Regions from separate parts of the Pectobacterium punjabense genome, predicted to be linked through region 1. Evidence: predicted binding sites of a transcription regulator. Region 1 holds the regulator's gene; each other region holds the start of a gene.

Region 1 (7,936 bases):
AGCCAAGCAGGCGCAAAGCCGGATAAAAATGCTGGAACGCATGGAGATGATTGCGCCAGCGCATGTCGATAACCCTTTCCGCTTTAGCTTTCGCGCCCCGGAATCGCTGCCTAATCCACTCATGAAGATGGAAAAGATCAGCGCAGGCTACAACGACAAGCTGATTCTCGAATCCATCAAACTCAATTTAGTGCCGGGTTCGCGCATCGGGCTGCTCGGCCATAACGGCGCAGGTAAATCTACGCTGATCAAGCTGCTTGCTGGCACGCTTGCCCCATTGAAAGGAGAAATCGGGCTGGCAAAAGGCGTTAAGCTCGGTTATTTCGCCCAGCATCAGTTGGAGTTCCTACGTGCAGACGAGTCACCATTGCAACATTTGGTGCGCCTGGCTGAGCGGGAAACGGAACAGCAGCTACGCGACTACCTCGGTGGCTTCGGTTTTCAGGGCGACAAAGTCACCGAGATCACCGAGCGCTTCTCCGGCGGTGAAAAAGCGCGTCTGGTGCTGGCACTGATCGTCTGGCAGCGTCCAAATCTCCTGTTGCTCGACGAACCGACCAACCACCTCGATCTGGACATGCGTCAGGCGCTAACCGAAGCGTTAATCGATTTTGAAGGCGCGCTGGTTGTCGTCTCGCACGATCGACACCTGATCCGTTCTACCACCGACGATCTCTATCTGGTACACGACCAGAAAGTAGAGCCATTCGACGGCGATTTGGAAGATTACCAACAGTGGCTGGTTGGCCTGCAACGTCAGGAAAATACGGCCGATGAAACGCCAAAAGAAAATGCTGCCAACAGCGCACAGGGCAGAAAAGATCAGAAACGCCGTGAAGCCGAGTTGAGAACACAAACTCAGCCACTGCGTAAGCAGATCACCAAGCTTGAACAGCAGATGGAGAAGCTGGGGGAAGCGCTCGCAGCACTGGAAGCTCGGCTGGCGGACAGTGCAATCTACGACATCAGCCGCAAGGCCGAGCTCACCGATTGCTTGCAACAACAAACCAAAGTCAAAATCGAGCTAGAAGAAACGGAGCTGTCCTGGCTGGACGCACAGGAACAGTTAGAACAGATGATGCAGAGCGAATAAATCTGATGTCCCTCTCCTGATAACGTCGCGAGCGATAAACCGCTCACGACGTTATCAAACCAGCATGAATGCCAAATCAACGTTAATGCCAAATCAACAACACGCAGGCAGCGGTTAGCAGCCCCATTGATACGTTGAAGATGATCCACGCTTTCTTACTGCGTAGCAGTCGCCCAATCACCGTACCAAAACCCAGCCAGATGACACCGGAAACCAGATTCACCAGCACAATGCCGATGCTTATCGCGATCACCGAATGGTTATAGCCTTCACCCGCCAGACTAAAGCTGGCCACCGCGCCCAACGCCATGAGCCACGCTTTCGGGTTTAAGAATTGCAACAACCACCCTTGATAAAGCCGGATCGGCTGAGGCGGCGCAACGGATGTCTCCAACCGTTCGTAAGCCGCCGTGGCGATTTTCCACGCCAGCCAAAGCAGATAGGCGCTACCGAGGACTTTCAGAATAAAGTGCAACGAAGGATAAATCAGAATCAAACCGCCGACGCCGAATGCGACCAGCAGCAAAATGCTCTGCATCCCCAACATGATGCCAACCATCAGCCACAGTGAGCGCATAAAGCCAAAATTCGCGCCCGAAGTGGTCAACAACATATTATTCGGCCCCGGTGTGATAGCCGCTACCCACAAAAAACCTAACATCGAAAGAAATAAACTCAGTTCCATTATTTGTGGGCGCTCCTGACCCAAATGTCGTACCAACTGGCAGCATTGAAGCTAACAGTGTGATATTGATCGTACAAGAGCCGACAACAAGATTTTCATATCCTTTATGCATGACCATTTTCATCCGCTAAGCGGTGCGCATAATCCGCATCTGCAAACGCTATTACCGCGCCTGATTCGCCGTCACGCGCAGTTCTCACCAGTCTGGCAAGCGCTCGAATTACCCGACGGCGATTTCGTCGATCTGGCATGGAGCGAAGCGCCCGCGCAGGCACGGCACAAACCACGCGTGGTGCTGTTCCACGGGCTGGAAGGCAGCTTTCACAGCCCATACGCCCACGGCCTGCTACATGCTTGTAAACAGCGCGGCTGGCTGGCCGTCATCATGCATTTTCGCGGGTGCAGCGGTAAGCCCAACCGGATGAAACGCATTTATCATTCTGGCGAAACCAGCGATGCCAGCTATTTTTTGCACTGGATGCAAGAAACGCTGGGCGCGGCGCCTACCGCTGCCATCGGTGTTTCTCTCGGCGGAAACATGCTGGCCTACCTGCTCGGTCAGCAGGGTGAAGGCTGTTCCCTGTCCGCCGCCGTCATCGTTTCCGCGCCGTTGATGCTCGAACCTTGCAGCCGTCGGATGGAACAAGGATTCTCCCGCGTCTATCAGCACTACCTGCTGCGCCTGTTGAAACAAAACGCCAGCCGCAAGCTGGCAGCTTACCCGGACACGCTGCCGATCCAGTTGCCGCAGTTGAAGCGAATCCGCCAGTTGCGCGAGTTTGATGACGTCATTACCTCCCGTATCCACGGCTTTCACGATGCCACTGACTACTATCGACGCTGTAGCGCGCTGCCGCTGTTACCTCAAATACGCAAACCACTGCTGATCATCCACGCAAAAGACGATCCTTTTATGACGTCAGAGGTCATTCCCGATCTGTCGCAGTTACCGTCTAATATTGAGTATCAACTAACGGAACACGGCGGGCATGTTGGCTTCGTGAGTGGTACGTTATTGAAACCGGAAATGTGGCTGGAACAGCGCATTCCCAACTGGCTTAGCCCATTCTTGGACCACGCCGCCGATCCTTCTTCAGGAACCACTTTTACTCAGGAACCCTAGCGTGATTATTCCCTGGCAACAGCTCGATCCAGAAACGCTGGATAACATCATCGAATCTTTCGTGCTGCGTGAAGGCACCGATTATGGCGAGCAGGAACGTTCGCTGGCGCAGAAAGTAGAAGATATCCGTAGTCAGCTCCAATCTGGCGAGGTCGTTTTGGTGTGGTCTGAGTTGCATGAGACGCTAAATATTATGCCACGCGGGCAGCTCAATGCAGGTGGACATGCTCCTTATTGAGCATGGTGAAAGACGTGAAAGAACGCGCCAAACATGCTAACAATGGGAACCATTACGTCATTTTTGAGAATGTGCGCAGGCTTTCAGCCTATGCGCGCATCGCGATCACGGAGTCACGCGCCTTATGTCACATCAGCATCCGATTATTGCGGTTACTGGTTCCAGCGGAGCGGGAACCACGACAACCAGCTTGGCCTTTCGTAAGATTTTCCAGCAGTTCGATCTACGTGCAGCCCAGTTAGAAGGCGATAGCTTTCACCGCTATACCCGCCCGGAAATGGACATGGCGATCCGCAAAGCGCGTGATTTAGGGCGCCACATCAGCTATTTCGGCCCAGAAGCGAATGATTTCAGCCTGCTAGAACAATCGTTTATCGAATATGGTCGACATGGTCGCGGCCAGACGCGTAAATACCTCCACACCTACGATGAAGCGATTCCCTATAATCAGGTTCCCGGGACATTCACACCGTGGGAACCCATGCCGGAACCTACCGATATCCTGTTCTACGAAGGGCTGCATGGTGGTGTGGTCACCGAACAAAATGATGTGGCACAGCATGTCGATTTGCTCGTCGGCGTAGTACCGATCGTCAACCTGGAGTGGATTCAAAAGCTGATTCGTGACGTCAATGAACGCGGTCATTCGCGTGAAGCGGTGATGGATTCTGTCGTCCGCTCCATGGAAGACTACATCACCTATATCACGCCGCAGTTTTCTCGTACGCACATCAACTTCCAGCGCGTACCCACCGTGGACACCTCTAACCCGTTTGCCGCCAAGTCAATTCCTTCACTGGACGAAAGCTTCGTCGTCATTCACTTTCAGGGGTTGGATAATATTGATTATCCCTATCTGCTCGCCATGTTGCAGGGGTCGTTTATCTCCCACATCAATACGTTAGTCGTTCCCGGCGGGAAAATGGGGCTAGCGATGGAGCTCATCATGGCACCGCTGGTACAGCGGTTAATCGAAGGGAAAACGATAGAATAAGCATCAAGATACACGGGGAGACCACAGGGATGAGGCCTCCCTACGGGAACCTCCCCCTATGTTTCCCCTAATAACAGGCTTAAGTGACCAGAATGAGTACCCAGAGAAAGGGATTATTCCAGCACTCTAATTTCGTGACTGTGCGTCACCTCGACGGCTTTGCCCAGCATCAATGCCACAGAGCAGTATTTTTCCGCTGACAGGGCAACAGCTCGCTCGACGGCTTTATCGGTCAGCCCTTTTCCCGTCACGGTAAAATGTAGATTGATATGGGTAAATAAGCGCGGCGCTTCAGAGCGGCGCTCCGAGGTTAATTTCACCTCACAATCCGCCACGTCATTGCGACCTTTTTGCAGAATCGACACCACATCAATCGCGCTGCATCCCCCTACGGACATCAACACCATTTCCATCGGACTGGGCGCTTTATCGCCGGAATTACCGTCCATCAATACCTGATGCCCTGATGCGGATTCGCCCAAAAACGTTAAGCCTTCAACCCATTTTACCCGAGCCTGCATGATGCCTCTCCACTAAAAATTTTTTGAAAATTTATACCGTTACTGTACAAAAACCAGCGTTAATCAGAGCTTTGTCATGCTGAAGCGAGACAACACAAGACACATCCTTAAAGCTGTGTTAAAACGAAAATAGAATAGACCTTTTCTGGACAAAGCCAGAAACGAAGAAGATGATGATGACGTAGCCAGACATACCCAGCCACGTTTACGGTGCGGCAAGGCAGCAACCGGAAAATCAAGGGTACAGTGGTTCCAGTATATTCCCTGACGTCATTCTGACTAGACTGAATTTTATTTTTTTAGCAGTTAAACACGCCGTACAGGGAACTCTGACCCCTGTAATTTGCGCAGTGAATTACAACAGAGGATGATAGCGAATGGTTCTCGGCAAACCGCAGACAGACCCAACTCTCGAATGGTTCCTTTCCCATTGTCATATCCACAAGTATCCATCGAAGAGCACGCTGATTCACCAAGGTGAAAAAGCAGAAACGCTTTACTACATCGTGAAAGGCTCTGTCGCAGTGCTAATCAAAGATGAAGAAGGCAAGGAAATGATTCTTTCCTACCTCAATCAGGGCGATTTTATTGGTGAGCTCGGCCTGTTTGAAGAAGGTCAGGAACGCAGCGCCTGGGTTCGGGCAAAAACCGCCTGTGAAGTGGCTGAAATTTCCTATAAAAAATTCCGCCAGCTCATCCAGGTTAACCCGGATATCCTCATGCGCTTGTCTGCGCAAATGGCAAGCAGACTTCAGGTTACCTCTGAGAAAGTCGGCAACCTCGCCTTCCTTGATGTGACCGGCCGTATCGCCCAAACATTACTCAACCTGGCCAAACAACCTGATGCCATGACGCATCCAGATGGCATGCAAATTAAAATTACCCGTCAGGAAATTGGGCAAATCGTTGGCTGCTCGCGTGAAACCGTGGGCCGCATTCTGAAAATGTTAGAAGACCAGAACCTGATCTCTGCGCACGGTAAAACGATTGTCGTTTACGGCACTCGCTAAATCCCTGTCGCTGTACCCTACCAACAAAAAAGCGTGAAGCCTCTGCTTCACGCTTTTTTTATGGCGAGCTTCCTGCTCACCACCCTACGGGTCGTTGCTAACGCAACGCTGAAAAACGTTCCCTACGTTTTTTTATGGCGTAATCAGTTTGCTGCGTTAACGACCTGCGCGACGGCTTTAGCGAATTTCGCCATTCCCTGCACAATATCGTCTTCATCAATAATCAACGATGGCACAAAGCGGATCACGTTCGGCCCTGCCATCAAAACCATCAGTCCCTGCGCCGTTGCAGCAGCCAGGAACTCTCCCGCGCGGCCATGCCACTGCGGTTTCAACTCGGCACCCAACAGCAGCCCCATCCCGCGGATTTGCTCGAATACGCCGTACTGCTGGTTAATTTTCTCCAGTTCACTGACAAAGCGCTCGTGACGAGCCGCTACGCCCGACAGTACTTCCGGCGTGTTGATAATATCCAGCGCTGCTTCCGCCACCGCACAGGCCAGAGGGTTACCGCCATAAGTGGTACCGTGCACCCCAACCGTCATGGCTGATGCGATCTCTTCTGTCGTCAACATCGCGCTAATCGGGAACCCACCGCCCAACGCTTTAGCCGTTGTCAGGATATCCGGCGTAATACCATAGTGCATATAGCTGAATAATTTACCAGTACGCCCCATCCCGCTCTGCACTTCATCAAACACCAGCAACGCTTTATGTTGATCGCACAAGTCACGAACGCCCTGCAAAAATTCAGGCGTAGCGGGGGTAATTCCGCCTTCACCCTGAATCGGTTCCAGCACGACCGCACAGGTGTGATCGTCCATCACCGCTTTAACCGCAGCGAGATCGTTGAACGGAACATGCACAATATCGGCAGGCTTAGGCCCGAAACCATCGGCATATTTAGGTTGTCCACCAACTGAAACGGTGAACAGCGTGCGACCATGGAATGCATTGTAGAAGGCGATGATCTTGGTTTTATACGGACTATGGCGTTTAACCGCATAGTGACGCGCCAGCTTAAATGCGGCTTCGTTAGCCTCTGCACCAGAGTTAACAAAGAACACGCGATCGGCAAAAGTGGCATCGATCAGTTTGCTGGCAAGGCGTAGCGCAGGTTCATTCGTGAAAATATTGCTGGTATGCCACAGTTTTTCGCCCTGCTGCTGTAAGGCGTTAACCAGCGCCGGATGGCAGTGACCGAGCGCCGTGACCGCGATACCACCGGAGAAATCGATATATTCTCGGCCATCCTGATCCCAGACGCGGCTCCCCTTACCTTTCACTGGTACAAACTTCGCGGGTGCATAAACCGGCAAAATAACCTTATCGTGGGTATCCCGTGTCACTGCTTTCTGCTCTGCTGCCATTTGCTGCCTCACTCTGCTGTCCATTACGTCAGAAATGAAAATATAGTCAATAAATATGCATAAAAAATCAATCGCAGGCAATATTAAATCAGCCGATGAAGAAAATAACTTTCTATACGATTAAATTTTAAGGAAATTATCCAAAAGCTGATGCCCTTGCTGGCTGAGAATGCTCTCAGGATGAAACTGCACGCCTTCCAGCGGCAATGAGCGATGACGGACTCCCATAATCTCGTCACGCTTCCCTTCATATTCGCTCCAGGCGGTAACCTCAAAGCAAACGGGTAGCGAAGCGGGATCAATGATGAGCGAATGATAGCGGGTAACCGTCAAAGGCTGGGCCAACCCGGTGAAAACACCCGTATTGTTGTGCACAATTGCTGAAGTTTTGCCATGCATCACTTGCCGCGCCCGCACCACCCGCGCGCCGAACGCCTGCCCCATCGCCTGATGGCCAAGACACACACCCAAAATAGGCAACTTATCAGCAAAGTGACGAATAGCCGCCAGTGAAATGCCCGCCTCGTCTGGCGTACAAGGGCCAGGAGAAATCACCAACCGCTCGGGCGCAAGCCGTTCAATCTCGCGCAGCGTCAGTTCATCATTACGCTTCACCACGACTTGTGCGCCAAGCTCACAAAAGTATTGATAAAGGTTGTAGGTAAAGGAGTCGTAGTTATCGATAATTAGCAGCATATTGACTTAATGTTATGATAAATATTAGTTATTTAAATTAATCCTACTCTTGATATCCACAATAATACCCGAAAATTATGCCAATGAATTTTTCATAGACGCATGCAACACTGATTATTGTATCTGCGTATAGCTAGAAGCATGGCGAGAGGTCGATCTTAGTTGCATCCAGAGGCGTGTTAGAGGGCAGGAAGCAGAGATTCCGA
Region 2 (7,936 bases), 2.4 Mb from region 1:
AGAACTATTTTGATTATGAACGCCTGAACGAAGGCCCCTCTGCGGCACATTGGTTGGGGGTCGATTCATTAGGGCGTGATATTTTCAGCCGAATCCTGATGGGGACGCGTATTTCGCTGGCGGCGGGTATTCTCTCGGTGCTGGTGGGGATGATTATCGGCACGACACTGGGGCTGTTGGCGGGCTACTACGAAGGATGGACGGACAGAATCATCATGCGCATAGGCGATGTGCTGTTTGCCTTCCCTGGAATATTGCTGGCGATTGCCGTAGTGGCGATGATGGGCAGTGGGATGGCGAATGTGATTGTCGCTGTGGCGATTTTCAGCATTCCAGCCTTCGCCCGTCTGGTGCGAGGCAACACGCTGGTGCTGAAACAGCTCACCTATATCGAATCGGCTCGCAGTATTGGTGCCAGCGACGGGACGCTCATCTTCCGGCATATCTTGCCCGGTTCGGTGTCTTCCATCGTGGTGTTTTTCTCGATGCGAATTGGGATGTCGATCATCACTGCGGCTAGCCTGTCATTTCTGGGGCTTGGTGCCCAGCCGCCGATGCCTGAGTGGGGGGCGATGCTGAATGAAGCGCGGTCGGATATGGTGATTGCACCACATGTCGCCATCTTCCCGAGTCTGGCGATATTTCTGACGGTCTTGGCGTTTAATTTATTAGGCGACGGTCTGCGCGACGCGCTCGACCCGAAATTGAAAAGCTGAATAAAAAAAGCGCGACAATGAGTGCCGCGCTTTTCAGCAGTAAAACCGTCAGCGCTTAGAACGACGTGCGTTTATAGCTGCGGTACTGTGGTTGCCAGAAGTTATGGTCAATCGCTTTCTGTAAGGCATCAGCAGAGGTGACGACGGCCACGCCTTGCAGCTGTGCGGCTTTACCCACTTCCAGTGCGATGCGCTTGGACACCTGCTGGATATCGGACAGATCCGGCAGCAGAGCGCCTTCGCCGTTATTCGCCAGTGGCGAGCAGTCAGCTAACGCGCGGCTGGCAGCCATCAACATACCGTCAGTGATACGCTTGGCGCCCGATGCCAGTACACCTAATCCGATACCTGGGAAAATATAGGAGTTGTTGCACTGCGCGATAGGGAAGACTTTATCCTGATAGTTAACCGGAGAGAACGGGCTACCGGTTGCGACCAGCGCTGAGCCTTCTGTCCAGCGAATAATATCTTCTGGACGCGCTTCCACGCGAGATGTTGGGTTAGACAGCGGCATCACGATAGGGCGAGCGCAGTGCTTGTACATCTCACGAATGATTTCTTCCGTGAACAGGCCAGGCTGACCGGAGACACCGATCAGGATGGTTGGTTTGGCATTGCGTACCACTTCCAGTAGTGAAATCGCGTCGCTGTTGCAATCCCAGTCAGCCAGCAGTTCACTTTTCTGCACCAGCTTGCTCTGGAAATCGAGCAGGTTTGGCAGTTTGTCCGTCAGCAGACCAAAGCGGTCAACCATAAAGACGCGTGCACGTGCTTCTTCTTCGCTCAGCCCTTCGGATTTCATCTGTGCGACGATTTGCTCAGCGATACCACAGCCCGCGGAGCCCGCACCCAAGAAGGTGACCGTTTGATCGCGCAACTGCGTACCTGCCGCGCGGCTAGCGGCAATCAGGCTGCCGATAGCGACGGCGGCGGTGCCTTGAATGTCATCGTTAAAGCTACAGATCTCATCACGATAGCGGTTCAGCAACGGTGTGGCATTTTTCTGTGCGAAGTCTTCAAACTGCAACAGCACGTTCGGCCAGCGGCGTTTCACGGCCTGAATGAACTCGTCAACGAAGGCATAGTATTCGTCGTCGGTAATGCGCGGATGGCGCCAGCCCATATACAGCGGATCGTTCAAGCGCTGTGGGTTGTTGGTGCCGACATCCAGAACGACTGGCAGGGTGTAGGCTGGGCTGATACCACCACAGGCGGTGTACAGCGACAGCTTACCGATTGGAATCCCCATCCCGCCGATACCCTGATCGCCCAGACCAAGAATACGCTCACCGTCGGTGACAACGATGACTTTTACGTTCTGCTTGGTGGCGTTTTGCAGCATATCGTCGATATGTGCGCGGTTAGGGTAGGAGATAAACAGGCCGCGGGCGCGACGATAGATATCAGAGAAGTGCTCACAGGCTTCACCAACGGTCGGGGTGTAGATGATAGGCATCATCTCACTGAGGTGACCGTCCAACAGACGGTAGAACAGCGTTTCGTTGGTGTCCTGAATGTTGCGCAGGTAAACGTGTTTTTCAATATCGTGTTTAAATTCCTGATACTGGCGCCAGGCGCGTTCTGCCTGTTCTTCGATAGTTTCAACGGCTTCTGGCAATAGACCTGCAAGGTTAAAATCAGCACGCTCTTCTTCGGTAAACGCGCTGCCTTTATTCAGCAAGGGGAATTCAAGCAAGATTGGACCAGCGTAGGGGATATAGAGAGGGCGTTTGCTTTCGTATTCTAATTCCATGGCTTTTTACTCTTCGGATAGCAAAAAAGAAACTCAGGTGGTGTCGATGCGAAACTGCTGCGAATCTTAAATTACCCAGAAAATATGTACAGAAAATGTTAATTAAAATAGTTACAGATGGCTTGCATATTAGTCAAAATACAGGCTTTATCGATTCACCTCTCTTTTTTCACCTTTGCGTCGCTGATTTTTTGCGCTTCTCGCAACCCTTATTCCTCAATAAAGTGGTGCTCAACGTCGGTGCAACCCAGTTCGGCTAGCATGATTTGTGAGATCGCCCAGTGGCTGACAGCAGCATTACGGCGTTCAACGACGGCGGCATGTGCAATGGTGCAAGGCGCTTCGCCTGCCAGGTTCATCAGATTTAACGCGGCCTGTAAGGGCGGCAGGCTGGGGTTGAACGCCGCATTTTCTGCATAGCGACCGGTATAGAGGTTGCCATTCGTCGTTTCTAGCGCAATGCCGCTGATCGCTTTGCTGTAAGGTGCGTGGCTACGGTTAGCGGCATCCAGTGCATGACGCGCCAGCGCATTCACATTCTGCAATGTCGCGCCGTGGTTGATGTCATCCATCAGTAGGGTATCGATGTTCAGATCGACGGGGCCAAAGGCATCGGGCAGATAGTGGCTAAGCACCGCAGGCTGGCGACCCGGCAGTTGAATACGCAGCGACGCCGCATTGCGCAATTCATTCATAAACTGGCGGCAGTGGCCACATGGCGTGTAGTTCACCGTCACGGCTCGCAATCCACGCTCATTGCGTAGCCAGGCGTGGCTGATGGCACTTTGTTCGGCGTGAACCGTTTGTTGAAGCTGAACGGCGGTGAACTCCATGTTCGCGCCAAAGTAGAAATTCCCGCTGAGTCCTTGTGCAATCGCACCAACCTGAAAATGCGAGATGGAGGCTTGTGCGCAGGCGGCTGCCAGAGGTAATAGCGCAAAGGCTAACGCATCGGTGTCTAACTGACTGGCCTTGCAGACCGCCTCTACGTCATCAGCGGTTAGCATCGCGGCGAAATCCGGTTTATCGATCAATGGGCGGATCGCAGCTTGCAGGTTGGCAGGTAATTGCTGGAAGGCGTTTTCGAATCGTGGATGCATATCGGCTTACTCTTTTTACCCGTCAATGACGTCATGTTAGAAAGCAGAGTAGCAATAAATTGTGATCAAAATCTCTTTATTGAATGAAATGACTGCAACTTAATCCTTAAATGCGAGATGTATCTCAATTTTATAGTGAGGACGCTGCGTGATAGGCACCGTCCCCGCTAAATTCAGCCAATGAGGTTCAAGAGTACGGGGAACACCAGCGGTGCAATCAGCGAGGTAATGATCCCACATATAACCAGTGCCAGTGAACTGAATGCCCCTTCCTGATAATCCACTTCGGCGCAGCGCGCCGTACCGAGTGCGTGCGAGGCGGTGCCCATCGACAACCCGCGTGCCGCTTTGGTTTTGATACCCACACGCTCGAACAGGCTGTGGCCTAAGACCGCACCAAGGATGCCGACAAAAATTACGCAGACGGCGCTGATAGCGGGAATGCCACCGATGGAGCTGGCTACCGCCATCGCAATAGGTGTAGTGACGGATTTTGGCAGTATTGAGGCGGCTATTTCCGGCGATGCGCCCATCCACAGCGCCACCAGCGTACCAGAGATAATTGCTGTCAGGCTACCGATGAAGCATACGCTGATGATCGACTTCCAGCGGGCGCGAATTTGGTGCAACTGTTCATAAAGTGGAAACGCCAGCGCGACTACGGCAGGTTGCAGCAAATCGTTAAGCACTTTGCTGCCTTGAAAGTAATGCTCGTAGGGGATCTTCAACACCAGCAGTAGCGGAATAATAATCGCCATTGACACTAACAGCGGATTTAACAGGGAAAGCTTGGTCAGCACGGCCAGCTTACGTGCGGCGAAAAAAACCAGCAGAGTAAGCGGCAATGACCACCATAAGTAGCTGAACATTATTCGTTATCCTTCGGGGGCGTGCGATCGCTGGCTAGGGCTCGTTCACGCTGCATAATCTGGGTACTAAAACCGACAACCAACATCACTATAAAGGTACTGATCAGACAGGAAACGACGATGGGGCCAAACTGTTGGCTGACCAGATCGTAATAATTCATAACGCCGACCCCAATGGGGACGAATAACAATGCCATATGGCGAATAAGAAGATGGCAGCCCGGTTTCACCCACTGTGCGGGTAGGATCTGCGAACAGAGCAGGGTGAACAAAACCAGCATACCGATGATACTGCCGGGGATAGTGAACGGAAGTAACGCGGATACCGCATTGCCTGCCAACAGGCAGAGATAAATCAATGCGAAAGCGCGTAAATACTGCCAGCAAATGATGAACGTATTACGCATGGGAAATTCCTGATTAGCCGAGGGGATTATCATAACGCTAATGAAATTTACGTGCCACAGCTCACGAATTATGTCAGGCAAGGCGAGCAGGCCTGAAAAATGAGTGGCGCGAGTTCAGGCTGAACATGAAACGAGAAGCGGATAAGATAAATTTGGTTCAACCCCCGCGTGTATGGATTGGGGGGGAACCAGAAGGATATAGACGCGTTATTTTACGTCTACGCCCCACTTGGTGATGTCAATCTGTCCATCACCGCCAAAGATCTCTGTACCGAACTGAACGCTGCTGATATATTTTGTATTACTCATCCATTTCTTGGTTCCCACTAGATAGTTGGTGAAATGGCGAATATTGAGTGATGCGCTGTTGGTATTAGAGGTACGGACAAAGGAAAATACGTTCCACCCTTTGCCATTACCCGCATTGATCCAACCTTTGAATACATTCCAGCTACTGCCTCCAAGGAAAACTGTTTCAATATAATCACCGGCTGGGCCTGCATTGGTATTATTTAGCCAGATCATTAATTCATCGGTAGGCGTAGAATCCCAATTGGCTTTATCGGTGGTGTGGAACCATATGTCATAAGCGGCATTATACGTGCCGGTAGATTTGATGGAATAAGTGACGTTGCTGGTAATGCTTTTATTACTGGATAATTTTATCGGCAATCCACTATTTTCCGTATAACCCGCTGTCCAGTGCCAGCCGCTCACCAGTGATGGATAGGCTTTAACGCTGTGGCTACTGCTTGGCCAGTGCCAGTTCCACCCCATGCTGGTTGGGCTATTATAGAAAACAGTTTGCCGCCATCCTTTTACTTCATCTTTTCCCCAGACGTTATTGAATACATAATATTTATTATTTTCAAAATAGAGTTTGTCAGCATCCTTTGAAGAGCTGGCAGCAGAAACTGTTAATGGTGAGAGTAATAAGGCAGATAAGAGTACGGGTAGCAATGTGCGGAAATTTCGCTGTGATTGGGTATTCGTAATAAGCATAATAAATCTCCTTTTACTATATGCTTGGGATATTTCACTCTGAAATCTAGCATGTGCTCAGTCAGTGTACATATCTAATTAAATATAAATCGTGGTGTGCTTAACAGTTATTGTTTTTTATGTGCTATCAGCATAATTCAATTCATCACTCATGGATAAAATGAAAATCTTATTCATGGAATAATTATAAGAACGGTAATGAATAGTGATAATACGAAGTAAAATCAAGAGCCGTGGTTTTGAGGCACACAGGATCGTGCGCCTTAGGTTGCCGATTATTTAAATAGCTGTTCGTCACGAATAGCGGCGCAGACAGCGTCGGTCAGTTTACGCAGTTCATCAGGCTGAATGATAAACGGCGGCATCAGATAAATGAGTCGACCAAACGGTCGAATCCAGACACCTCGCTCGACGAAGAAGCGCTGTAATCGCGCCATATTGACCGGGCGCTGTGTTTCCACCACGCCGATAGCACCCAGTACGCGAACGTTCGCTACCTGCGGAGATTCCGCACAGGGATGCAGTGCTTCTCGCAGTTGCCGCTCAATATATTGTACCTGACTTTGCCAATGATTTTCCGCCAGCAGCGATAAACTGGCGCTGGCTGCTGCGCAGGCTAGCGGATTGCCCATAAATGTAGGGCCGTGCATAAAACAGCCTGCCGCACCATTGCTGATCGTTTCGGCCACGCTCCGGGTAGTCAGCGTGGCTGAGAGGGTCATGTAGCCGCCAGTCAGCGCTTTTCCCAGACACATAATGTCGGGTGAAATTCCCGCGTGTTCGCAGGCAAACAGTTTGCCGGTGCGGCCAAATCCGGTAGCGATTTCATCGGCAATCAGCAGCACGCCGAAGCGATCGCATAGCTCCCGAACCCGACGCAGATAGGCCGGGTGGTAAAAACGCATTCCACCTGCGCCCTGCACGATGGGCTCCAGAATGACGGCTGCGATCTCAAGAGCGTGCGTCGACAGCATCGCCTGTAATGGTGCGATATCGGCTTCCTGCCAGTCATCGGCAAAACCGCTTTCGTTGATAGAGGCACAGGGTGGCGCATCAACAAACAGGTGAGCAGGCAAATAGCCCTGATACAGGCTGTGCATCGAATTCTGTGGATCGCATACGGACATCGCCCCGAAAGTGTCACCGTGGTAGCCATGACGCAGAGTGAGGAAGCGTTGGCGGGTTTCACCGCGTGCTTGCCAATACTGTAGCGCCATTTTCATCGCCACTTCGACGGCTACCGAACCGGAGTCCGCCAGAAACACGCATTCCAACGCATCCGGTGTGATGTCCACCAGTTGGCGGCACAACGCCACCGCCGCCGGATGGGTGATCCCGCCAAACATCACGTGCGACATCTGTCTGAGCTGAGCCTCCACTGCCTGATTGATCGCTGGATGGTTGTAACCGTGAATGGCTGCCCACCACGATGACATGCCATCAATCAGGCGACGTCCGTCATCCAGTTGCAGCTCGACGCCGCTGGCCGATACCACCGGATAGCACGGCAGAGGCGTAGTCATCGACGTGTAGGGATGCCAAATGTGGCGCTGGTCAAAAGCAATGTCGTCCGGGCTCATGATGATCTTTCGTAAACTAAAATGGATTCTATTTGGTTGACAGTATATCGGGTTAATTTACACTGGCGAAACGTTTTTAGTTTGGAGATGCCGAAGTGGCTGACCGCATGTACTGGACGCTTGAGCAAGCGCAAGACTTATTTAATAAACCTTTTCTGGAACTGATGTTTGAAGCGCAGCAGATCCACCGTCAGCATTTTGATCCCCGCCAGGTGCAGGTTAGTACGCTGCTGTCGATCAAAACCGGTTCCTGTCCTGAGGACTGTAAGTATTGTCCGCAAAGTTCCCGCTACCGTACCGGGATTGATACTGAACGCCTGATGCAGGTTGAACAGGTGCTGGAGTCGGCTCGTCAGGCGAAAGCCGCAGGATCGACGCGCTTTTGTATGGGAGCCGCGTGGAAAAATCCGCACGAGCGTGACATGCCGTATCTGGAACAGATGGTGCAAGGCGTGAAAGCGATGGGGATGGAAACCTGCATGACGCTGGGGACACTGCACAACGATCAG
Region 3 (7,936 bases), 870 kb from region 1:
TGTGGGCTAACGGTGATTTCCGCTATGAACAGCCTACCAAGCAAGAACCGAAGCTGGATATTCTGGCTGGCATCCGGCTGACCGATGCGGCGGATGCCTGGCGCTATTATCCCGAGTTGTTTATGGGCACCGAGCTGGTGGACTACCTGAGCGGTGCGCTGAAAGGCGGCCGTGTCGATAACGCCACGCTAATTTTTGCCGGTAATCCGCAGCATTTCCCGTTTATGCACAACGAAGGCCAGTTTGAAGTCTGGGTGCCGGTGAAAGAGGCCACCTTTGAGTTTCAGCCTGGCTGGCCTGCGCTGACGCCGCTGGATATCAATCTGGATTTTGCCAACAACGGTCTGTGGATGTTTGCGCCGCAAACCTGGCTAGGTAAGGTGGCAGGCAAAAATATTAGTGCAGTCATTCCCGATTATGAAAAAGAGATGCTGCTTATTGATGGTGAACTGGATGGTTCAGGGCCTGAAGTGGGCAACTATTTTCATCAGACGCCGCTGAAATCCTCGCTGGGTACGGCACTGGATGAGCTGAAAATTGGCGGGCCGGTGAAAGGCACACTGCATCTGGATATTCCGCTTGTTGGTGATGATGTCCGCGCCAGTGGCGATATTACGCTAAACAATAACAGTCTGTACATCAAACCGTTGGATACCACGATTAAGAATCTCACGGGTAAGTTCCGCTATGAAAACGGCAATTTACGCAGTGAAACGCTACAGGCAAATTGGCTGAATCAGCCGATGGCAGTCAACTTCACAACAGAAGAGCAAGCGAAGGCTTTTTTGGTGAATGTAGGATTGCAGGGTGAGTGGCAACCCGCGCTATTGCCCGGTTTACCGGCATCGGCAAGCAAAGCGCTGTCCGGCACGGCAGGCTGGAAGAGTACGGTTGCTGTCAACCTGCCGCACTCGGGTAAAACCACCTACAATGTTGATGTACAGGCTGATTTAAACAAAGTAAGCAGTCACTTACCTAACCCGCTAACTAAGACAACTGGCGAGAGTTTACCTCTAGAGGTAAAAGCCAGCGGTGACTTAAATGGTTTTACTATGCAGGGACGGCTGGGTAAGGACAACCACTTCAATAGCCAATGGCTGCTGAAAGGCGATAACGTGACGCTGGCACGGGCAAGCTGGCAAAATGCGGCAACGGCAGCGCCTGAATTGCCAGAAGATGCCGCGCTGGTGCTCGATCTTCCGCCATTGGATGCTGAAAGCTGGCTGGGGCTTTTGCCATCTCTGCGTACCTCGGCGTCAGTGGAAGGGAAAAAAGCGCGGAGTTCTCTTCGTTTCCCTGAAGTGGTGACGCTGCGGACGTCCGAGCTGCAACTGTTGGGACAGCAGTGGCACGATCTGGAAATTACGCGCAAAAATACGCTTGGCGGCAGTGAAGTGCAGGCGAAAGGACGCGAAATTGACGGAACGGTTGCGATACCTAATCGTGGCATGTGGCGCAGCGACATCAATTATCTCTACTACAATCCTCAATGGAAAGGGAATGAAGCGACCAATCCGGTGGCTCTGGCGGAGAAAAAATCGCCGCTGAACGATCCGAGCATCAGCTTTGAAGACTGGCCGTCGCTGGCGGTGAACTGCCGCCAGTGCTGGATTATCGGGCAGAATATGGGGCGTATTCAGGGAACGCTACTACCAGAAAAGGAAAAACTAACGCTGACGGACGGCCTCATTGATACAGGTAAGGCTCGCCTGACGGTCAACGGTACCTGGCAGGAAAACGCAGAAGGCGTACGGACCGCGCTAAAAGGCCGTCTGACGGGGGAGAGTCTGGAGCAGAATGCTAACTGGTTTGGTGTCGATTCACCGCTGAAGGCCGGTTCTTTCGATGTGGATTACGATCTGTATTGGCGTGGTACACCTTGGGCGCCGGATATTGCCAGCCTGAGTGGGATATTGCACACACGCATTGGCAAAGGTGAAATTGCCGAAGTGGGCGCCGGTCAGGCAGGGCAACTGCTGCGTTTATTGAGCTTCGATGCGCTGATGCGTAAGCTGCGGTTTGATTTTAGCGATACGTTTGGTCGGGGGTTCTATTTCGACTCGATTCGCAGTACTGCATGGATTAAAGACGGCGTGCTGCATACTGATGATATGCTGATCGACGGGCTGGAGGCGGATATCGCGATGAAAGGCGATCTCGACCTCGCTAAGCGACAGGTCAATATGGAAGCAGTTATCGCCCCGGAAATTTCTGCGACGGTGGGTGTGGCGACCGCATTTGCTGTCAATCCGGTTATAGGGGCCGCGGTGTTTGCTGCCAGCAAAGTGCTGGCGCCGCTATGGAACAAGATTTCGCTGATTCGCTACCAGATTTCCGGTAGCCTCGATCAGCCAAAGATTCAGGAAGTGCTGCGTGAGCCGAACAAGAAGAAAGGCGAATAATGCCGTTAGGGCAGCGCAGTATACTCAGCCGATTATCTGATAAAGAGTGAAAAACTATGAGCCTTTCGTTTGTCAGTGAGCAGTTACTCACCGCCAATAAATTGAATCTTGACGATCTCGCCGCTGTGCTGGGGTCGCTTAATGAGCGTCGTCTGGACTATGCCGATCTCTATTTCCAGTCCAGCTACCATGAATCTTGGGTACTGGAAGATCGCATCATTAAAGACGGGTCTTACAATATCGATCAGGGCGTGGGTATCCGGGCGATTGACGGTGAAAAGACCGGGTTTGCGTATGCCGATCAGATCACGTTGAATGCATTACATCAGAGTGCGCAGGCAGCACGCAGTATTGTACGGGAACAGGGCACTGGAACGGCGCATACGTTGGGTGAAGTGTCACATCGTGCGCTCTATCCGACGTTGAATCCGCTGGATAGTCTGACGCGTGAGGATAAAATTGCACTGTTGCAACGTGCGGATACGGTTGCTCGTGCTGCGGATACGCGGGTGCAGGAAGTGTCAGCGAGCCTGACTGGCGTGTATGAACTGGTGCTGGTGGCTGCGACCGATGGCACGCTGGCGGCGGATGTGCGTCCACTGGTGCGTCTGTCAATCAGCGTGCTGGTTGAAGCTGAAGGTAAACGTGAGCGCGGTAGCAGCGGCGGCGGCACGCGTGGCGGCTATGCGTATTTCTGGGAAGTGACGGACGGCGAACCGCGCGTCGATGCGTGGGCGAAAGAAGCTGTGCGCATGGCGCTGGTTAACCTGTCGGCGGTGGCCGCACCCGCAGGGCCGATGCCTGTAGTGCTAGGCGCAGGCTGGCCGGGCGTGTTGCTGCATGAAGCGGTGGGTCACGGCTTGGAAGGTGATTTTAACCGTCGCGGTACGTCAGTGTTCAGCGGGCAGATGGGTAAACTCGTCGCGTCAGAGCTGTGTACGGTGGTGGACGATGGCACGTTGAGCGGACGTCGCGGCTCTCTCTCAATGGACGATGAAGGCGTTCCGGGGCAGTACAATGTCCTGATTGAAAACGGTATTCTTAAAGGCTACATGCAAGACAAGCTGAATGCTCGCCTGATGGGCGTTGCGCCGACGGGCAACGGTCGCCGCGAATCTTATGCGCATCTGCCGATGCCGCGTATGACCAACACCTATATGCTGGCTGGCAAATCCACGCCGGAGGAGATTATCTCCAGCGTCGAATATGGCCTGTATGCGCCAAACTTTGGCGGGGGTCAGGTGGATATCACCTCTGGCAAGTTCGTCTTCTCGACGTCCGAAGCGTACCTGATCGAAAAAGGTCGTATCACCACGCCAGTCAAAGGTGCGACGCTGATTGGCTCTGGCATTGAAGCGATGCAACAGATCTCTATGGTCGGCAACGATCTAGAGTTGGATAAAGGCGTCGGTGTGTGTGGTAAAGAAGGGCAAAGCCTGCCAGTCGGCGTGGGTCAGCCTACGCTGAAGCTGGAAAGCCTGACCGTTGGCGGCACGGCGTAGTTTGCTCTGATCCTCCTTTAAAACCGCGCTTTATGAGCGCGGTTTTTTTCTTGGGTTGTGAGGTAATGGAGTAAAAAATCAGGAAACCGCGGCAATAATCGACTTGAGCTGCTGGATGTGTATTTCATCTCGCTGTACCAAGACGTCTTCCTTAATTTTGAGAACAATGCCTTTTAACAGGTCTGTTGTGCTGGAGATGTTTGTCGCGGCTTTTAGTTCGTCGATGTCTGCCGCGACATGTCTGCCTTTAAGAGAAAGACGTTTCTCGGATTTTCCTTTTGCCAAATCACTTTGCAGAAAACGCGGGATATCTTGTGCTGCTATGCGGTCGGCCGCCAGTGTATGAAGATAGTATTTCATCAGAGTGGGAATAAAATCGGGCTCGCCACCTAATTCGCAACTTGCCAGATTCAGGATGTCTATCATGTGCGCAGGGACTCTGCTTTCCAGCGCCTTACGCTGTACATCCAGCGCTTTCTTAATCATGGGCGTAGACTGATGGGGAATGGTGGCAACATTCCCGCAGCGATTGCAAACGCCAACCAAAACCTGTCTCACCACGCCACTGTTGTCGCTGAATGGGACGTCTTTAAGCTGAAATGTCGCAGTTTCAAGTGACTGGCATGTGTTACAGATAATGGACTGTGTATCGCCGACTTTGAAAATTTTCATGTCATCGCCTCAATGGTGGACGCTAATAAAGACACAATCCGGCTCGGTAAAATACCATTTGATATACCACGGTATTCCCCGATGGCGGCAACGGATGATATGAACATCAATATGCGCTGCAAAATGATGGGGTGAAGACGCGTAGGATGTCCCCGCAGATTGATAAATAATATCAATGAGTTCTGTTATTGATGCTTGCCCAGTTGCCAGCAAGTTCTTCGTACTGATGTTCCCTCTGGCTTCATGCAACACATTACCCGACTGCAAACAGACAATAAGCTGCTTTTTGGCATCCTTGAATCCCATCCCTTCACCCATATTGTACGAATTTATTCGTACGTCATCCATGTGATTTTTACTTTCTTGAACGAAAGAAAGAGGTATAACGCACGAATGGTGGTATGGGGATGTGTTTTGTATGAAAGAGGGAAACGCCTCGCATTTTCCTCTTTGCACAACCTATTTTTTTTCCTCGCCATGGTCTTGCCGATAGCCTTGATACGTCAGGGCGACGTTTTTGAAGTATTCCGTCATGTAGTTAATGCAGACCTGTACTTTTAGCGGCAGGTTGTCTTTGCGAGTGTAGAGCGCGTAGACCGGGCGCGGGTCGGAGTGGTAGCGATTGAACAGAATCTCGATTTCGCCGCGCTTGATCTCGTCCACGATCCACATCAGCGGAACGTATGCGATGCCCGCTCCGGCCTTGAGCCAGCGTACCAGCGTTTGTGGGTCGTTAGTGACAAAACGCCCTTGTGGCGTGACGCGGGTCGAAATGCCTTCCGGTGCGATTAGTTCAAATTCGCTGTCGGGCCGTACGCTGTATTCCAACCAGGAAAAGTTCACCATATCTGCTGGCTTATCCGGTGTGCCGTGCTGCGCCAGATAGCTTTTCGCGGCGCAAACTACCATCGGCATCGAACCTAAGCGTTTCGAAAACAGGCTGGAATCCTGTAGCGCACCGACGCGAATGACGATATCCAATCCGTCGGCAATCAGGTCGGGAGCGGGAATCCCGGTGACCAGATTGACGGACAAACCGGGATATTCCTTCAACATCTCCGCAGTCATAGTGGACAACACATTCTGTGCCATGGTGGACGAACTACCAATGCGCAGCGTGCCGATCGGCGTGTTGTTGAAGGCATAAAGCTGTTCATGAACCTCATGTGCTTCATGCAGCATGCGACGGCAGCCGTGATAGTAAATCTTCCCCGCCTCCGTCAGCCCAATACTGCGCGTACTGCGGTTAAGCAGCTTAATTTGTAGTTCATCTTCAAGCTTGGTGACGGTCTGGCTGACGGCGGATACGCTCATCTGCAACTGGCGAGCGGCGGCGGTAAAAGAACCAAATTCCACCACGCGGGCAAATACCGACATACTCTTTAGTCTTTCCATTATTCACTCTGGCTTAAAAGTGATTTAGATCACACTATGTAGATAAGGTGATAATAAGCAGCCATAATATAGCCTATCCGGTGGTGCCGGGTGGAACATTGTCTGCTCAGGGTCCTCAATGATTATAATTATTTACTCAATATAAGTAATACGCTGATTTCCCATCGTTAGTCATCGCTACTCATCAGTTTAACGCTATCTCATTCGCTGGCAGCCAGCCTGCGGGATGAAGCGCTTTTGTCTATGCTGAACGTCAGTATCAGACAACATAATTTACCATCCGGTAGCGAACCTGCGCGCTACCGCTACCTAATAGAAAAAAGGAAAAGAGGATGAGTTCACTCCCGGTTATGGTGCTGTTCGGTCTGTCATTTCCCCCCGTATTTTTTGTGTTGCTGGTGTCATTGACCCTATTTTTTGTCGTGAATCGCCTGCTGCAACCAACGGGGATCTATGACTTTGTCTGGCATCCGGCGCTGTTTAACAGCGCGCTGTTCTGCTGCTTGTTCTATTTACTGTTCCGTTACGGCCTGTGAGGCATCTGTGAAAAATTTCTTTTTAACCTTGTTTAGGCAGCAGGCCGTGCTGATAAAAAAACTGAGCCGTGTTGTCATCACGCTGGTGGTTGTGCTGTGTGCGATTGTGGCCATTTTCCGTGTTTGGGCGTTTTATACCGAATCGCCCTGGACGCGTGACGCTAAATTTACTGCGGATGTGGTGGCAATCGCGCCGGATGTCAGCGGCTTATTGAGCGATGTTCGCGTGACGGACAATCAACTGGTGAACCAAGGCGATGTGCTGTTTGTCATCGATCAGCCGCGTTACCACCAGGCTGTTGCGCAGGCGGAAGCCGATGTTGCTTACTATCAGGCGCTGGTAACCGAAAAACGTCGGGAGTCAGGACGTCGTGCGCGGCTGGGCGTCAGCGCGATGTCACAGGAAAATATCGATCAGTCTAGCAATGCGCTAGAAACCGCAACACACCAGCTTGCTAAAGCGCAGGCGGTATTGTCGCTGGCGAAACTGGAGTTGGAGCGCACCGTGGTACGCGCCCCTGCCGACGGTTGGGTGACCAACCTGCATGTGCAGAGCGGTGAATTTATCGAACGTGGTAATACGGCAGTGGCGCTGGTGAAGAAGGATTCGTTTTACCTGCTGGCGTACATGGAAGAGACCAAACTTGAAGGTGTCCGCCGCGGCTATCGTGCGGAAATCACGCCGCTGGGTAGCGAAAAAATATTTTACGGTACGGTCGATAGCGTGGCGGCTGGGGTAAATAACAGCAGCAATAGTGCGAATACGAAAGGCCTGGCTAACGTAGATTCCAATCTGGAGTGGGTGCGTTTGGCACAGCGCGTGCCGGTAAAAATTCGTCTCGATCGGCAAATGGGTGACCTCTATCCGGCTGGTACCACGGCGACCGTGGTGATTACCGGCGAGCAGGTCAACAATGATAAAAAACCGTCACCGCTCATTCGCCTGCTTTATCGCCTGCGTGAGTTTGGCTAAGTGAGGCGATGATGAAAACTGCGTCGTTGACCCGCCCCATGTTCTTTACGACACCGAAATTTGCACGCCTTCGCTTTGCTTTCAAACTGAGTTTTGCGATTGTGCTGTCCCTGTTTCTGGGGTTCCATCTCCAGTTAGAAACCCCACGTTGGTCGGTGCTGACGGCGGCAATTGTCGCTGCTGGCCCGGCATTTGCCGCAGGCGGTGAACCGTTCTCCGGTGCGATTCGCCATCGTGGCATGCTGCGTATTGTTGGGACTTTTATCGGCTGTATTGGCGCACTTGTCATCATTATTGCCACCGTTCGTGCCCCTGTGGTAATGCTGATGTTGTGCTGTATTTGGGCAGGTTTCTGCACCTGGGTATCCTCGCTGGTTAAAGTTGAAAACGCCTATGTATTCGGGCTGGCAGGCTATACCGCACTGATTATTATTGTGTCGACGCAGGGGACGCCGC
Region 4 (7,936 bases), 1.1 Mb from region 1:
TTCTAACCAGGTGACCGTCTCATCAGCGGTGATGTGTTCGCCGGTGTTCTGGTATTCCTCCCACGCGGCCAGCGCCTCTTTACGGTACTGACTGCGTTTTTCTTCACGCTCCACGTATTCGGCGATGGCTTCCAGCATTAGCGCATGGGCTGAGCTATGGCGGTCATCGGCCAACGTTTTCAGTCGTTCTTTAATGTCCTGATCGATGCGCAGCGTCGTGGTTTGGCGTGGCGTGTCAGCCATGATGTGCTCCGATTAATATCACTGGTGTCACCAATGATATTAACCCCGAACGATGCAGGTGTCACTATGGCTATACAACGTTAGAACAGGACAAAAAGCACAGTCACTCCGCATCCAGAAAGCGCTGGCGGTAGGCGCTGGGCGAAACACCGAACGCCTGATGGAACACGACAGAAAAGTAATTGCTGTCTTCAAAACCGCACAGTGCCGCAACTTCACCAATCGTTTGCAAATCATAACGCAGCAACTCCATCGCCTTGCATAGCCGTAGCTGACGCAGGTAATGCGGTACGCTCATGCCCGTTTGTTCTTTAAAGCGCGAACGCAAACTGCGGGCGCTAAAGTGGTGCTGTTCGCAGAAGGCTTCAAAACGGAACGGTGCGGCAATACTGGCGCGTAGGGCATTCATCAACATATCTAGCTGGTGGGCATCCGCCAATTGCGGATTATCCGGCGTGTGGCGATAGCGCGCTGCCAGCAAAGCGATCTGCAACAGCAGCGCCTCACTCAGTTGCAGCGACAATGCATCCGATTTCATACACTCCTGCGTCAGCGCATCCACCTTCTCACGAATGGTATCCATACCTTCTGAGCCCAAACACCAGTGGCGCTGGCTTTGCGGATGCTCTCCGCCCGGCAGTAACGTGTGCCAGTCGGCGGATAACGTCAGGCGATTGCGAATATAGAGAATGTTGTCCAATTCAAGCTCGTGGACGGATTCATAGCTGTGACGATCGTGCGCGGAAATATAGAACATATCGCCGCGGGTAATACGGTAAGGCACATCATTCCAGAGATGTAGCCCATTGCCACGCCAGACAATAACCAGTTCGTCAAAATCATGATGATGCAGCGGAAACACCGGCTGCGGGTGCCGTTCGGCAACCATCACGGCATTCTTGTCAGTGAGGAAATAGTCTTCAGTCTGTAATTTCAAACCCCGTATTGCTGTCGCCATTTCCTCACCCGCAGTGACTATTGCCTACTCTTCACGAGAAAACGCCTGATGGCGTAGTGATTTGGGCGCCTGCGAGAATGCCTTGCGGAATTGCGTCGAGAAGTGATTGCTGTCGCTAAATCCACAGGCGTGCGCAATGGTGGTGATCGAGTCATCACTCTGCTGCAACCGCCGACGTGCCTCCAGCAATCTTAACCGATTCAGATAGCGTTGTGGTGTCATACCCGTGTGTTGTTTTAGCTGACGGTGCAATGTACGCAGCGGAAGCGAAAACTGATCGGCCAGACCGCCCCAGTTAACCTCTTCACTGTAATTATTTTGCAGCCAGCCCAACAGCGCCTGCACTCCCTGACGCTCGGAACCGTTACCCTGCGTTTGGAAACAGTGCTGACGCAGCTGCACCAAAATTTGCAGAAACAGGCTCTCGCTGGCAGCAATCGCTTCCGGCGCATCGCTCTGCGCCAGTTCCGCCAGGCTGTTCAGCGATTGCTTTAACTGTTGCATTCCCACCACATTCACCTGCCACTGCCCTTGCCACTCGCCATTTGGACCATACGGCAAAAATGCGGCGATATCAGACAGGAAGCGAAACCCGCGCGGCGAACGGTACAACATGTTGGTCAGGCACAATCCTTCTACATCTTCGAACAGATGCCGATCGTTATCGCGAACAAAGAACACCGTCCCGCTACACAGTGCGTAGGGTTGGTCGTTAAATACATGGACGCCAGCGCCCTGCTCCACCAGCACAATTTCCCAGAAATCATGATAATGCTCAGGAAAGGCCGTCTGTGGGGTACGCGGCTCTACCGCGACCGTCACGGCACGCGAAGTAAAAAAATCATCACCACGAAGTAACGTCATTTCAGCTCTCCATTCAGCCTTTGGCAAAAATGCGACCTTTGAAAAATACAGCCGTTGAAAAAGGCAGTCTTTGAAAAAGAGTAGTCATAAGCCACAAAACCAGCCTTCAAATACCGTCACCCACGCGCCGTCTGACTGCACTTTTTTTAAGATCGCTCCGCCTAATTGATTGAAGTGTGGCAAGGATCACACGGCGTTTCCCCTGATTTTTTCATGGTTATTCTCTGAGTAATTTCCCAGATTGTGAGCCCTTTCACGGTCAGCTTTGTCATTTTGCCAATCGCCTGTTACAGGTGGCACTCACCGGAAGGTGGCTTCTGTTACCGATCCTTACACTGCAACACATTCAACGATAAGGAGTGGCGGCTATGGCGGTGAAGAATATCGTGGCGGTGGATTTGGGCGCATCCAGCGGTCGGGTGATGCTGGCGACGTTCCATACCGCAACGCAGCATCTGACGCTGAAAGAAATTCACCGTTTCAGCAACACGCTGATTTTTCAGGACGGTCATCACCAGTGGGATCTGGCCACACTGGAACACGACATTCTTACCGGATTACACCAAATTGATGCTACGGGTCTCGCCCCCGATAGCATTGGGATAGACAGTTGGGGCGTGGACTATGTGCTACTCGATAAAAACGGACAGCGCGTCGGCCTACCGTATTCTTATCGCGACCATCGTACCGACGGTGTGATGGCTGCCGTCACCGCAGAGCTGGGCCGTGAGGCCATCTATCAACGTACCGGCATTCAGTTTCTGCCGTTCAATACGCTGTACCAGCTCAAAGCGCTGTGCGACATGCCTCCCGACGATCGGGATCGAGTAGAGCATTTGCTGATGATCCCCGACTATTTTCACTATCGCCTCACGGGTCAACGGGTCTGCGAATACACCAACGCCAGCACGACTCAACTGCTCAATCTGGAACAGAAAACCTGGGACGGCGAACTACTGGACTATCTGGATGTGCCGCGCCGCTGGTTGAGCGATCCCGTGCAGCCGGGGCACGCCGTCGGGAATTGGGCCGCGCCGAGCGGGCGGCAGATTCCCGTTACCGCCGTCGCGACGCACGATACCGCCAGCGCGGTAGTCGGTGCACCGTTGCAGAGCCGCGACAGCGCCTACCTCAGTTCTGGCACGTGGTCGCTGATGGGCATCGAGAGCGACACCCCGTTTAACTGCCCGCAGGCGCTAGCAGCCAATATCACCAATGAAGGTGGCGTAGACGGCACCTATCGGGTGCTGAAAAATATCATGGGCCTGTGGCTGCTACAGCGCGTTTGTCAGGAGCGTGGCATCAAGGATTTAGGCGCATTGATTCAGTCCGCCGCCGCTCTGCCCACTTTTGTTAGCCTCGTTAATCCTAATGACGAACGCTTTATCAACCCACCGTCCATGCATCAGGCAATCCGTGACTATTGCCGTGAGCACGGTCAACCCATTCCCCAAAGCGATGCCGAGCTGGCACGCTGCATTTTCGACAGCCTCGCCTTGCTCTACCGGCAGGTCGTGCTGGAGTTGGGCGAATTGCGTCATGCGCCAATCCGCCAGTTGCATATTGTCGGCGGCGGCAGCCAGAACGCGTTTCTGAACCAACTGTGTGCTGATGTATGCCAGATCCCGGTTCTCGCCGGGCCGGTCGAAGCCTCTACGCTCGGCAATATCGGCTGCCAATTGATGGCGCTAGGTGCTGTCACCGACCTTACAGCATTCCGTCACATGCTGACTCATAACTTCCCTCTGCATCGCTATACCCCGCGTGCAGAGAGTGATTTTGCCGGGCACTGGCGTCGCTTTCAGGCGCTCAGCCAGCCAGAAACCGCCCCACAGGGCAAAAAGGAGACTACGCAATGAGCACACCAATTGAAACCGCATGGCAGTTGGCAAAAGCGCGTTATGCCAGCCTGAATATTGACGTAGAGGCCGCGCTGGAACAGCTCGACCAGATTCCGGTGTCAATGCATTGCTGGCAGGGCGATGATGTGGCCGGATTCGAAAACACTGGCGGGCCATTAACGGGCGGTATTCAGGCCACCGGCAACTACCCCGGTAAGGCAAGTACGCCGGATGAACTGCGTGCCGATCTGGAGCAGGCATTTGCATTGATCCCCGGCCCCAAGCGGCTGAACCTGCACGCTATCTATCTGGAATCCGCACAGCCTGTCGCCCGTAACGAAATTGCCCCAGAACATTTCAGCTCTTGGGTTGCGTGGGCTAAACGCCACCAGCTTGGGCTAGACTTTAACCCGACCTGCTTTTCTCATCCGCTGAGTGCAGACGGCTTTACGCTGTCACACCCAGACGAAAAAGTGCGCCGCTTCTGGATTGAGCACTGTCAGGCAAGCCGTCGGATTTCTGCTTACTTCGGTCGCGAACTCGGTACACCGTCAGTCATGAACATCTGGGTGCCGGACGGCATGAAAGATTTAACCATCGATCGTCTGGCGTTCCGCCAGCGGCTGCTCAGCGCACTGGATGAGGTCATCGCCGAACCGCTCGATCAGGCACACCATATCGACGCCGTGGAAAGCAAGCTGTTCGGGATCGGCGCGGAAAGTTTTACCGTCGGCTCCAGCGAATTTTGTCTCGGCTACGCAGCCAGCCGCGGCACCGCACTCTGTCTGGATGCCGGACACTTCCATCCGACGGAAGTGATTTCCGACAAGATCTCCAGCGCGATTCTTTACGTCCCGCGCCTGCTGCTGCACGTCAGCCGCCCGGTGCGCTGGGACAGCGATCATGTCGTGCTGCTGGATGACGAAACGCAGGCTATCGCTCACGAGATCGTGCGCCATAAATTGCTTAATCGCGTCCATATCGGGCTCGATTTCTTTGATGCCTCAATCAACCGCATCGCGGCCTGGGTCATCGGCACGCGCAATATGAAGAAAGCTCTGCTGCGCGCGCTGCTGGAACCCACGGAAACGCTGCGCACATTGGAGCAAAACGGCGATTACACCGCACGTCTGGCGCTGCTGGAAGAGCAAAAATCGCTGCCGTGGCAAGCCGTGTGGGAGCACTACTGCCAGCGTCATGACGTCATCCCAGGCAGCGACTGGCTGCAACAGGTACGTCAGTATGAAGAAACTATCCTCACTCAACGTCAAGGGTAAGACTATGCAAGCAATTCTCTCTTCCTGGTTTGTACAGGGAATGGTTAAAGCCACCAGCGACATGTGGCTCAAAGGCTGGGACGAACGTAACGGCGGTAACGTCAGCCTGCGCCTGACGGCTGAGGATGTGACGCCTTATGAAAGCGATTTCTATCCGCAGCCGCGTCATGAAGCGCTATCACAGCCAATGCCAGAACTGGCGGACTGCTGGTTTATCGTTACGGGCTCCGGCAAGTTCTTCCGCAACGTTCAACTGGACCCGGCGGATTCACTGGTAGTGTTGCAGATCGATAGCGACGGCAAAGGCTACCGCATCTTCTGGGGGCTGACCAACGGCGGGTTGCCAACCTCTGAACTGGCCTCGCATTTCCAGTCGCACATTGTGCGCATGGGTGTGACCCATGGACACGATCGCGTCATCATGCACTGCCACGCGACCAATCTGATCGCCCTGAGCTATGTGCTAGAACTGGATACCGCCAAGTTCACCCGTGAGCTATGGGAAGGTAGCACGGAGTGTCTGGTCGTCTTCCCTGACGGCGTAGGCATTGTGCCGTGGATGGTGCCGGGCACCGATGCCATTGGCGATGCCACCTCCGAGCAAATGAAGCGTCATTCGTTGGTACTGTGGCCATTTCACGGCATTTTCGGTACTGGCCCAACGCTGGATGACGCCTTCGGCCTGATCGATACTGCCGAGAAATCCGCCGAAGTTATGGTGAAAGTCATCTCGATGGGCGGTAAGAAACAAACGATCTCTACCGAAGAGCTGATCGCACTGGGTAAACGTTTCGGCGTCACTCCGCTGGAAGCCGCGCTGCGCGTGTAGTTTAGATAATACGTGTAGTTTAGATAATACGTGTAGTTCAGATAATGCATAGGCGCATACAACATTGCCTTCAATCTCACAACGCCACGGCATACCATCGTGGCGTTCTGTTCTGCTAACGATGATGAGGACGCAGCCATGTTGCGTAAAGCTTTTGTGATGTCGGTTTTTCCTGACTGCCACGACGAATATCAGCGTCGTCATAACCCGATCTGGCCGGAATTGGCCGAGGTGCTGAAAAACCACGGGGCGCACCACTACAGCATTTTTCTAGACGAGCAACGCAACCTGCTCTTCGGTTATGTAGAAGTCGAATCCGAAGCGCGCTGGGAGGCGATTGCGCAAACGGAAGTCTGCCAACGCTGGTGGAAACACATGAGCGACGTGATGCCCGCCAACCCCGATAACAGCCCGGTCAGCGCTGCACTGAAACCTGTGTTTTATCTGGACTGAGTAATGCTTTGAACTAAGAATAATCCTGCGGAGGTAATATAATAAATATATTACCTCCGTAATTTGATGAATAAATTCTGTTACAGACAATTGTTATTTTAAAAGATATAAATAACTATAGATTGTTGACGATAGTCACATTTTATTTATCCTATTTGTGAATACCCCTCTTTATATCAATAATAAAAACATTTATTAAAATAATTTTTAACCCTCCATTATCAGGGTAAATATATTATCAATTTTTGATTTATCAGGATTTAGTGTTGACATGTTAATGCAGGGTGACATTAAACTCCATTTATTCATTAAGGCCAATTTATCGAATTCCGTATTATAAAGATCTTATTTTCTTTGCCGTTATCACTACTACCTTCTCTATATAATCAATAAGAATAGCGATGAAATTTTCTCAACTCACAGTGCTTTCCAAGTTATTACTCGGCTTTTCCGTGCTGATAGCAATGATGTTGCTATTAGGTGTGGTTTCACTACTCCAGCTTAGCGTTAATAATAGTCGTATTGATGAATTAAGCAGCAGCAGCCTACCCGGCGTACGATATAGCCTGGAAATGCGCGGTGTGCTGTCTGAAACACGTTTACAGCAAGTACAGTATATTGACTCAAAAACGCCTGAGGAGCGTGAAGGTCACCGTAAGGAACTATTGCAAAACGCCGATGCCTTCCTTACTGCGTTTAAGAACTATCAAGCGGTTGCCAGCAATGAGGATAAAAAAGCACTGATCAAGGTGATTGGCGAAAACTTCTCTGCTTTCAACTCAGTCAACGCCACGCTGATTGACATCGTGAATCGGGGCGATTTGGAAGAAGCCAGCAAGATCAGCGGCGCAAGCTCTGGCAAATATCGCGGCCAGCTCATGAAAGACCTGGCGAAACTCGTCGAGATGGAAATCGCCACAACAAAAACTATCGTAGACAGCGCCGAAACGACATACCGTACCTCACAATACTACGTGTGGGGGCTGCTGGTGTTGGCTCTGCTGGCAACCATTGCTATCGCGACGATTATTTCACGTAATATTTCTCGTCAGCTCGGCGGCGATCCTCATTACGCACAAGAAATCATGACCGAGATCGCGTCCGGTAACCTGACAGCAAAAATCCAGTTGCGTCAGGGCGACAACTCGAGTCTGCTCGCGTCAATCAACCACATGAACCAACAGTTGATGAACATCGTGCATACCATCATGAACGGCAGTGAATCCATCTCGCTGGCATCCAGCGAAATTGCTCAAGGTAACAGTGACTTGTCACAGCGTACCGAAGAGCAGGCTGCTTCGTTGATTCAGGCATCGGCCAACATGCAGCAGTTGACACACACCGTGCGGCAGAATGCGGATAACGCTAAAGAAGCCAGCCAGTTGGCGCAGCAAACGTCGGAAACCGCCTCTCAAGGTGGGCTCATCGTGGATGATATGCTTAAACGTATGCACGAGATCTCCGACAGTTC

Evidence for each region. Region 1 encodes CRP, which controls carbon source genes, mostly activating them, when cyclic AMP is high. Its sites were predicted from a motif close to ATGTGANNNNNNTCACAT; they were not measured.
Region 2: the regulator CRP is predicted to act here: its motif matches at 3,629-3,646, upstream of cdd (cytidine deaminase).
Region 3: the regulator CRP is predicted to act here: its motif matches at 5,989-6,006, upstream of aaeR (HTH-type transcriptional activator AaeR).
Region 4: the regulator CRP is predicted to act here: its motif matches at 2,240-2,257, upstream of rhaB (rhamnulokinase).

Annotation. Positions count from the first base shown of each region.
Region 1 covers NZ_CP038498.1:4,258,099-4,266,034, forward strand. The annotation lists gene E2566_RS19370 (ABC transporter ATP-binding protein) at 1-1,093, shown strand, start outside; gene E2566_RS19375 (LysE family translocator) at 1,176-1,778, opposite strand; gene E2566_RS19380 (hydrolase) at 1,885-2,901, shown strand; gene E2566_RS19385 (YheU family protein) at 2,903-3,139, shown strand; gene E2566_RS19390 (phosphoribulokinase) at 3,264-4,133, shown strand; gene E2566_RS19395 (OsmC family protein) at 4,247-4,654, opposite strand; gene crp (cAMP-activated global transcriptional regulator CRP) at 5,032-5,664, shown strand; gene argD (bifunctional acetylornithine/succinyldiaminopimelate transaminase) at 5,808-7,034, opposite strand; gene E2566_RS19410 (aminodeoxychorismate synthase component II) at 7,155-7,730, opposite strand.
Region 2 covers NZ_CP038498.1:1,828,792-1,836,727, forward strand. The annotation lists gene gsiD (glutathione ABC transporter permease GsiD) at 1-716, shown strand, start outside; gene E2566_RS08185 (NAD-dependent malic enzyme) at 772-2,469, opposite strand; gene cdd (cytidine deaminase) at 2,679-3,569, opposite strand; gene E2566_RS08195 (CidB/LrgB family autolysis modulator) at 3,743-4,438, opposite strand; gene E2566_RS08200 (CidA/LrgA family protein) at 4,438-4,845, opposite strand; gene E2566_RS08205 (GH12 family glycosyl hydrolase domain-containing protein) at 5,053-5,847, opposite strand; gene bioA (adenosylmethionine--8-amino-7-oxononanoate transaminase) at 6,123-7,427, opposite strand; gene bioB (biotin synthase BioB) at 7,523-7,936, shown strand, end outside.
Region 3 covers NZ_CP038498.1:337,431-345,366, forward strand. The annotation lists gene yhdP (AsmA2 domain-containing protein YhdP) at 1-2,402, shown strand, start outside; gene tldD (metalloprotease TldD) at 2,459-3,904, shown strand; gene E2566_RS01555 (hypothetical protein) at 3,983-4,576, opposite strand; gene E2566_RS01560 (hypothetical protein) at 4,586-4,924, opposite strand; gene aaeR (HTH-type transcriptional activator AaeR) at 5,036-5,971, opposite strand; gene aaeX (p-hydroxybenzoic acid efflux pump operon protein AaeX) at 6,304-6,507, shown strand; gene aaeA (p-hydroxybenzoic acid efflux pump subunit AaeA) at 6,515-7,480, shown strand; gene aaeB (p-hydroxybenzoic acid efflux pump subunit AaeB) at 7,492-7,936, shown strand, end outside.
Region 4 covers NZ_CP038498.1:561,411-569,346, reverse strand. The annotation lists gene E2566_RS02605 (CopG family ribbon-helix-helix protein) at 1-243, opposite strand, end outside; gene E2566_RS02600 (helix-turn-helix domain-containing protein) at 347-1,201, opposite strand; gene rhaS (HTH-type transcriptional activator RhaS) at 1,226-2,065, opposite strand; gene rhaB (rhamnulokinase) at 2,434-3,924, shown strand; gene E2566_RS02585 (L-rhamnose isomerase) at 3,921-5,183, shown strand; gene rhaD (rhamnulose-1-phosphate aldolase) at 5,188-6,012, shown strand; gene rhaM (L-rhamnose mutarotase) at 6,151-6,465, shown strand; gene E2566_RS02570 (methyl-accepting chemotaxis protein) at 6,867-7,936, shown strand, end outside.